2 regions of the Streptomyces sp. NPDC050856 genome follow, and region 2 is predicted to be linked to the other one. Evidence: riboswitches for the same ligand, from Rfam matches in the RefSeq annotation. Region 2 holds a riboswitch; the other holds the start of a gene.
The links. Region 2 has a riboswitch for cyclic di-AMP ahead of AB0H53_RS25140 (LysM peptidoglycan-binding domain-containing M23 family metallopeptidase). Riboswitches for the same ligand answer to the same signal wherever they lie in the genome.
Positions count from the first base shown of each region.

Region 1: another riboswitch for cyclic di-AMP. It lies ahead of AB0H53_RS05800 (C40 family peptidase); the one in region 2 lies ahead of AB0H53_RS25140 (LysM peptidoglycan-binding domain-containing M23 family metallopeptidase).

Region 1 covers NZ_JBFAGV010000004.1:221,732-225,734, reverse strand. The annotation lists gene AB0H53_RS05820 (8-amino-7-oxononanoate synthase) at 1-80, shown strand, start outside; gene AB0H53_RS05815 (DUF397 domain-containing protein) at 73-288, opposite strand; gene AB0H53_RS05810 (helix-turn-helix transcriptional regulator) at 304-1,170, opposite strand; gene AB0H53_RS05805 (ATP-binding protein) at 1,418-1,849, shown strand; gene AB0H53_RS05800 (C40 family peptidase) at 2,149-2,625, opposite strand; cyclic di-AMP (ydaO/yuaA leader) riboswitch at 2,629-2,821, opposite strand; gene AB0H53_RS05795 (hypothetical protein) at 3,140-3,457, opposite strand; gene AB0H53_RS05790 (ATP-dependent Clp protease proteolytic subunit) at 3,454-4,003, opposite strand, start outside.
Region 2 covers NZ_JBFAGV010000035.1:14,513-18,515, forward strand. The annotation lists gene AB0H53_RS25130 (carboxymuconolactone decarboxylase family protein) at 1-113, shown strand, start outside; gene AB0H53_RS25135 (SGNH/GDSL hydrolase family protein) at 285-1,091, opposite strand; gene AB0H53_RS25140 (LysM peptidoglycan-binding domain-containing M23 family metallopeptidase) at 1,262-2,185, opposite strand; cyclic di-AMP (ydaO/yuaA leader) riboswitch at 2,190-2,347, opposite strand; partial or broken gene AB0H53_RS25145 (alpha-galactosidase) at 2,657-4,003, opposite strand, start outside.

The sequences.
Region 1 (4,003 bases), on a different contig from region 2:
CGGCCCGCGCCGACCTGACCGGGGCTCAGATCGAGACGGCGGTCGCCACCGTCCTGCGGACCGCGCCGCCGGTCAGCTGACCGGCTCCCGGCCGCCCCGCAGGGAGGAGACGAAGGAGGTCCAGGCCGCCGCGGAGAACCGCAGCGGCGGGCCGGTGAGGTGCTTGGAGTCCCGGACGGCCAGCCGTCCGGGGCCGAGGCGGGCGGCCTCGACGCAGTTGTTCATGCCCACGCTGCGGCTGCTGCGCCGCCATCGCAGGCCGTCGTGGTGTGCGAGGTAAGCAGACATGTGGGGTGCCTCTCCCTACGCGCCGTCACCGATCCCGGCGATGAGTTCGGACGACTCCTCGGGCGTGAGGGCGCGCGCCCGCATGGTGCGGAACGCGGCGCAGTACGCCTCGAGGTCTTCCGTGCGTTCGAGATAGAGGCTACTCGTCAAGTGGTCTAGAGCAACCACATCCAGATCAGAAATGTTCGGAAAGGAGAAAATAACGAAAGATCCGGAGAGGCCGACGTAACCCCCGAGTGTGAACGGCAGCACCTGCAACCGCACGTGCGGCAACCCGGCCAGCTCCCGCAGCCGCCGGAGCTGCTCCCGCATCACCGCGCGGCCGCCCACCTCCCGCCGCAGCACCGCCTCGTCGAGCACCGCCTCCAGCCGCAGCGGCGGATCGGCGCGCAGCACCTCCTGACGGGCGATCCGCACCCGCACCAGGGAGTCGACGGTCGCCGCCGGCCACCCCTCCAGCGCCGCCCGGGTCACCGCCCGCGCGTAGTCGGGCGTCTGCAGCAGGCCGGGCACCACCGACGTCTCCAGCGTGCGCGCCGAGCAGGCCTGCGCCTCCAGGCTGATGAAGTCGCGGTACGGGGGCGACAGCACCCCGCGGTACGCGTGCCACCAGCCCGGCCCCCCGCCGTCCGCCGCGCCGGCCAGCGCCTCCAGCAGCGCCCGCAGCCGTGGCTCGCGCACCCCGTACACATCGAGCAGCCGGGTCACGTCGGCGCCGCTCACCCCGCTCGTACCGGTCTCGATCCGGCTCACCTTCGACTGGTGCCAGCCGACCAGCCGGGCGGCTTCCCGGCTGGTCAGGCCCGCACCCAGGCGCAGTCCGCGCAACTCCTCACCCAGCTTGCGCCGGCGCACCGCCGGTCCGTGCCGCGTGCTGCGCACGACCGCCTCCTCCCGCTCCCCGCGCCCGACCGGTCAGCCGGTCAACCCCTCAGTCTGCCGCCCCAATCCGTTCTCGCGTAGCAGGGTTCACCGCTTCGAGCGACAGATATATGCAGCTCTTGCCGGATCGGCCCCACGGGCGGCGACATAAGTGGCACTCTGGCGCGAAGCGCAATCCGAGGCCGGCCGCGAAAGACATCCGCTCCGTGTCGGAAACCGGCCCCGGTGGGAAAGGGACAGCGTCGCCATGGCAGACCACCAGGAAGCCTCCGTCACTCTGCCGAGCGATCCCGCCTCGGTATCCGCCGCCCGGAGGTACGTGGCGGACGTCCTGGCCGAGTGGGGCCTGCCGGGTGAGGCCGAGACGGCCGACACGGTCCGGCTGATCGTCTCCGAGCTCGCCACCAACGCCGTCCAGCACACCTTCGGCCAGTCGCCCACCTTCACGGTGGACGTACGCCTGGAGCGGGACGAGCAACTGCGCATCGGTGTCACCGACAGTCACCCGCGCTGGCCCCGACGGCTGCCGGCCGCCGTCCAGCAGGACAACGGCAGGGGGATGGTCATCATCCGCTGGCTCGCCGCCGAATGCGGGGGCCGGCTCTCGGTCACCCCGACGGCGGAGGGCGGGAAGACCGTGTGGATCGCCCTGCCCTGGACGGCGCCCGTCCAGAGCTGAGCCGCACCCGGCGGGGTGCCACCCGCGAGGCCCTGGTCCCCGCCCGGCCGGAGATCCGGCCACCGTCCCCCTGGCGCCGGGGGCCGTTCGAGGGCCGTCCCGCGGCGGGCTCGCCGCACCGGGAGGGCGCCGGCCGCCGCTCCGGCGCCGGGGACGCCCCGGGTCGTGCCGCGCCGCCGGGGGCTGCGCGTCCCCGGCGCGCTCCAGCGGCGCGCCGGGGACGCGGCACAGGGGCTCTCACCGGCCTCGCGGGACGCGCGTCCCCTGTACCGCGGCGCTTCGGTCGCGTCAGCGGGCGATCAGCGCACGCGTCCGTACCAGACCGACTTCGACCAGATCTTGTCGAGCTTCACCACCGAGCCCGACTTCGGCGAGTGCCAGATCTTGTTGCTACCGGCGTAGATGCCCACGTGGTACACGTTGCGGCCGGAGTGGAAGAAGACGAGATCACCCTTCTGGCGGCTGGACGCCGAGATGTGACGGGTCTTGTTGTACTGCTGCTGCGCCGTGCGCGGCAGGCTCTTGCCGGCCTTCTTGTACGAGTAGAGAGTCAGGCCGGAGCAGTCGAACCGGGACGGACCCGCCGCTCCGTACTTGTACGGCGCGCCCTTCTTGGACGCGGCGACGTTCAGCGCCTTGCTCGCGTGCGCCGGTGCCGCCTGGGCCTCCGACGTGGCGCCGGGCGCCAGCATCGTGCCGCCGACGGCGGCGAGGGTGAGTGCCGAGACGGCACCGGCCCGGGACAGCAGGGACGGGACATGAATCTGCGCAGTCATCGCGCAACCCTTCGTCAGCCGCCTGTGAAGGATGACCTGTCGGGTTCGGGCAGAACGAAGATGCCCGGCCGCTCACGCGGCTTCACCCCAAGGGACGACCGAACCGGAACGGTTCCGGTCACCCCGAACTGCTTGGGTCCTCCACTCCTGCCGATGCACTTCCATCGACCAGTCATCCGGACGGCGGCAGGACTCGGCGTCCGCCCGGACCGCCCCGCCGCGGTGGCGGGGGCTTGTCGTCGTCACGGATCTTGACCCATCAACGAGCGAAATGCCGAGCCGAAACGGCGTTTTGTGAGGCTCCTCACGACTGATCCGTTCGGGTGGACAGAGGGCTTTTGGCGCCACGCGCAGGCCGGGTGGCGATCCCCGTACCAGCACTGGAACGTGATATTCCGCCAGGTGTGTACACGCGGTGCGCAACTCGTGCGGCACGGAATTCCCTCTTCTGCCTACGCCGAACGTGGCCGGTGGTTCCGCCGTCGGTGCGTCCGGTCGCGCCGGCCGACATCCGTCAGACGACGGGGTCCTGAGGCACCGTCACCCGTTCGGCGCGCCGTTCGCCGTCCAGCATCCGCAGGGCGCGTGTCAGCGTTCCCGAGTGCACCTCGCTCTCACCGCGTTGGTGCATCAGCGCCAGTGCGTCGCGCAGCGCCGTCGCGCGCCCGACCAGGGCCTGCGCGGCGCGCAGGGCGCCATAGGTGTGGGTGGCGCGCGCCGGGTTGGCCCGGCCCAGCAGGTCGACCATGCCGAGGTACGCGTCGATGAACTCGTCCTCGGCCCGGGTCAGCGCGGGCAGCGGCGGCGGCTCGGGGGGGGAGCACCGGGTCACCCCCTGCGGCTGGAGACCACTTGGTCCACCAGCCCGTACGCCAGGGCGCCGGCGGCGTCCAGGACCGTGTCGCGCTCGATGTCGGCCTCGATCCGCTCCGGGGCGTGGCCGGTGTGCTCCGCGAGCAGCCCGGCGAGCCGGCCGCGCAGTCGCAGCAGTTCCGCGGCCCGGAGCGCGAGATCCGACGGCTGCCCGCGCAGCGGCTCCTCGACGGCCGGCTGCCGGACGACCACCCGCGCGCCGGGCAGGGCCAGGCGCTTGCCGGGCGCTCCGGCGGCCAGCAGGACGGCGGCGGTGCCGGCCGCCTGGCCCAGACAGGTCGTCGCGACGTCGCAGGTGATGATCCGCATCGTGTCGTGGATCGCGACCATGGCGTCGACCGGACCGCCCGGGGAGTTGACGCAGAGCGAGATGTCCCGGTCGGGCGCGGCGTGTTCCAGGTGCAGCAGCTGGGCGACGACATCGCCGGCGGCGGCGTCGTCGACGGGGGTGCCGAGGAGGATGATCCGCTCCTCGAACAGCTTTCCGTACGGATCGAGAGTGCGG
Region 2 (4,003 bases):
TCGTCGAGCTGACCGCGATGGTCGCGGTGGAGAACCTGCGCTCCCGCATGAACGCCGCGCTGGGACTGACCAGCCAGGGGTTCAGGGACCACTGCGAGGTGCGGCCCCGCTGACGACCCAGGGGCGGCCGGGGGCCGGGCGGGGCACGACCGGGCCCGGCCCGGGCCTCGGCCGCGGGTTCGCCGGATGCACGGATGCGCGGATGCGCGACCGGTCCCACCCCGGGCCGGCCGGATGCGGCGCCGGCTCCGGGCGGGGCGCGGCCGGCCCCGGCCTCCCGCCCCTCACAGCGGCAGGAGGTCCGGGCGCTTGGCGGAGACGTGGTCGCCGGACGACTCGCCGCGCAGCCGGCGGCCGATCCACGGCACCAGGTACTCGCGCGCCCACTGGATGTCGTCGCGGCGCACTTCGAGCGTGCCGCGCGGCGGCAGCGGCGGCCACGGCTGGTCCGGGTCGGCGGGGACCTCCAGCCCGAGCACCTGACCGGCACGCAGGGCGACCCGGGTGTGGCCCTCCGGCGAGAGGTGGAGCCGGTCACCGTCCCAGGCCCGCCGGTCCTGGACGGACCTGAGCGACCACAGGTCGAGCACGGGGCAGCCGTAGCGGTCGGCGACGGCCCGCACGTGCCCGTTGTAGGTGGCGATCTTGCCGCGCAGGCGGCGCAGGACCGGCACGTCCCGGGTGTCGAACCCGGTGGTCACCAGGACCGTGCCGACCGCCGGGGCCAGGTCGGCGACGGCCCGCTCGAAGCGCTCGGCCACCTCGTCGGGGTCGCTGCCGGGCCGGATGATGTCGTTGCCGCCCGCGCAGAAGGTCACCAGGTCGGGAGCGAGCTGTTTGGCCCTGGGCACCTGTTCCTCGACGATCTGGTCGAGCAGCCGGCCGCGTACCGCCAGGTTGGCGTACCGGAAGTCCTCCGGCTCCGGGATCCGGTCGGCGAGCAGGACCGCGAGCCGGTCCGCCCAGCCGACGAACCGTCCGTCCGGTCCGGGGTCCCCCACGCCCTCGGTGAAGCTGTCACCGATCGCCGCGTACGACCCGAATACGTATCTGTGCGCGTTCCTGTCTCTGAATGTCGAATCGTCTGCCACGGCACCACATCCTTCACCCCGCGATGTGACCTACGCGACCGTAAGAGGGGTTGACGGATGGTGAGATACGCCACCGGTCAAGAGTTGGCCAAGCCGGAATACGCCGCTGCCCGGCTCCCTGGTCGTCGGGGTGCCGGGCGGCGGGGGGTCGGGCGGGGCCCGAGGGGGCGTCAGACGGAGACGCCGTGCTGGCGCAGGTAGGCCACCGGGTCGATGTCGGAGCCGTAGCCGGGTCCGGTGCGGATCTCGAAGTGCAGGTGCGGGCCGCTGGAGTTGCCGGTGGAGCCGGACAGTCCGATCTGCTGGCCGCCGGTCACGGTCTGGCCGGCCGAGACGGACAGCGAGGAGAGGTGGGCGTACTGCGAGTAGTTGCCGTCGCTGTGCTGGATGACGACCTCGTTGCCGTAGGCGCCGCTCCAGCCGGCGGAGACGACGGTGCCGGGGCCGACCGCCTTCACGGTGCTGCCGGAGGGGGCCGCGAAGTCGACACCGGTGTGGTAACCGGAGGACCACATGGAGCCGGAGGCGCGGTAGGGGGTGGTGACACCGGCGGAGACCGGGGCGGTGAAGCCGGAGCCGCTGGTCTGCGGCTGGGCGGGCGCCTGTGCCTTGGTGGCGGAGCGGGAGGCGCGGGACTCGGTCCGGGTCTCCGCCGCCTTCGGCTCGGCCGGGGCCGCCTCGGGCTTGGCGGGGGCGGCCTTCGCGGAGGGCTTGGCGCCCAGCGTGAGCTTCATGCCGGGCAGGATCAGGGCGGGGTCCTCGCCGATCACCTGGCGGTTGTCGCGGTACAGCTGCTGCCAGCCGCCCTTGACGTTCTTGTTGTGCGCGATCTTGGCGAGGTAGTCCCCGGCGGCCACGGTGTACGTCCGGGGGGCGGCCTTCCGCACGGCCTTCTGCGCGGACGCGGGGGCGGTCTCGGCGGCGGCGGTTGCGGCCTGCTGCGGTGCGGCGGCCGGGGCGCTCGTCGAGGCGGCGTGGGCGCCGGTGGCGCCGAGCAGCGGGAGCGCGATGGCGGCGCCGCCCGTACCGGCGGCGACGAAACCGCGCGTGAGGGGGCTGGACTTGGGACGGCGGTGCTTACCCTTCGCGGGCATGGTGCATTCCTCTCCGGCGCCTGCGAGGTGAGCTGTCGGGTTCGGGCTGGAGCTGCCCGGCCGCGTGGTCGACGCGACTTCACCCCGAGCCGGTCCCGGAATTCCGGGATCGGCGAACTACCTGGGTCCCCCGCTCCTGCCGCGCGTGGGTGGGTGCGAATTCCGACCGGTGGCAGGATTCGGCGGTCCGGCCGGATTGCCGTGACCGTAAGGCAGCCGGGTCGGCCGGAACAAGCCGCCCCTTTCCCCGGCGCATTCCCCGCCGGCGGGGCGCTGCGTAATTCCGGTCACCCTGCGTGGATTACGGATCATGCATTTCCGTTCTGCGCACGGAATTTGGGTCCGGGCTTTCGCCACGGACCGTCACCGTTATGACGCTGCTCACGCCCCTCGCCCCATCTACCCTATTTTTGGGGCACGTTACACCTAAGCCTCAATACGGACAGAAGCCACTATCTCCACCGAGTCCGCTCAACACCCCCGGCGCAGCCGGATGACGGTCGCATCCAGGTCACCGGTCAACCCGGTGGGCAAAACATGGTGAATCAGGACAGAACCCCGGTGCGGTTCGCCGGTGTCCCGGCACACGCAGCCCGCCCGCGGGTCGAGCCCGCGCGCCGCACCGGGGGTGGCGGCTCCCCGTGGCGCTGCGCCGGGAGCCAGGCCAGTACGACGACGTCGTCACCGAGGGCGCACTGCACGGTGCTCAGCCCGTCGCCCCCCGGTGCCCGCAGCCGGTGGAGCTCACCGAGCCGCACCACGGGCCTGATGCTCTTGTGGAGCTCCACCCACCGCCGCGCCTCGTCCAGCTCCCGCACGCTCCACCGCGTCAGGTCACCACCCAGGCCCAGCACCCCGGCCATGGCGCTGACGAACCGGAGGCGCGAAGAGCCGGTCCGCCCGTTGAGGTGGACGTCGGGGCTGTCGGTGACCCAGGCGGCCATGACCCGGGCCGGGTGGAGCTGGCCGAAGCCGTACTGGACGGCGAGCCGGTCCAGCGGGTCGGTGTTGTCGGAGGTCCACACCTGGTCGGTCCGGGAGAGGACCCCCAGGTCCACCCGGCCGCCGCCGCCCGAGCAGGACGCGAAGGCGACACCGGGACGTGCCGCGCGCAGCCGGTCCAGCAGGTCGTACAGCGCGCGGACATGCTCGACCCGGAGCCGTTCCGGGTAGGGCTCCCCCGGCCAGCCGGCGTCCGTGAAGCACCGGTTGGAGTCCGACTTCACGAAGTCGACGGGGGTGGACGACAGCAGCCCGTGCAGCCGTTCCCACAGGTGCTCCCGCCCGTCCGGCCGGGCGAGGTTGAGCACCAGCTGGTTGCGGAACTCGGTCCCGCGGCGACCCGGCCGGTGCTGCGCCCAGTCGGGGCGGGCGCGGTGGAGGTCGCTGTCGGGCTTGGCCATCTCCGGCTCGACCCGGATGCCGCACCCCGTGCCGAGCCCGTGCACTTCGTCCGCCAGGGGCCGCAGGCCGCCGGGGAAGCGGTCCGGGTCCGGCTCCCAGTCCCCCCGCCCGGACCGGTCGCCGGCGCGCCCCCGGAACCAGCCGTCGTCGTCCACGAACAGCTCGACGCCCAGGGCGGCGGCCCGGCGGGCGAGCGCCGACTGCCGCTCCCGGGAGGTGTCGACGGACGGCCGGGGCGGGCCGCGCGAAACGCGGCCCGCCCTCCACCGGGTACTCCTCGTGCCCGTCGAGCCGCGACTCGAAGGGCCGGTACTGAGGCAGCGGCCGCGCCGCGAGCGCCTCGGCGCCGGCGGCCGTGACACGCGGCCCCAGTGCGGGTGGAGCAGCTCGTCGGTGTCCGTCAGATGCAGCGCG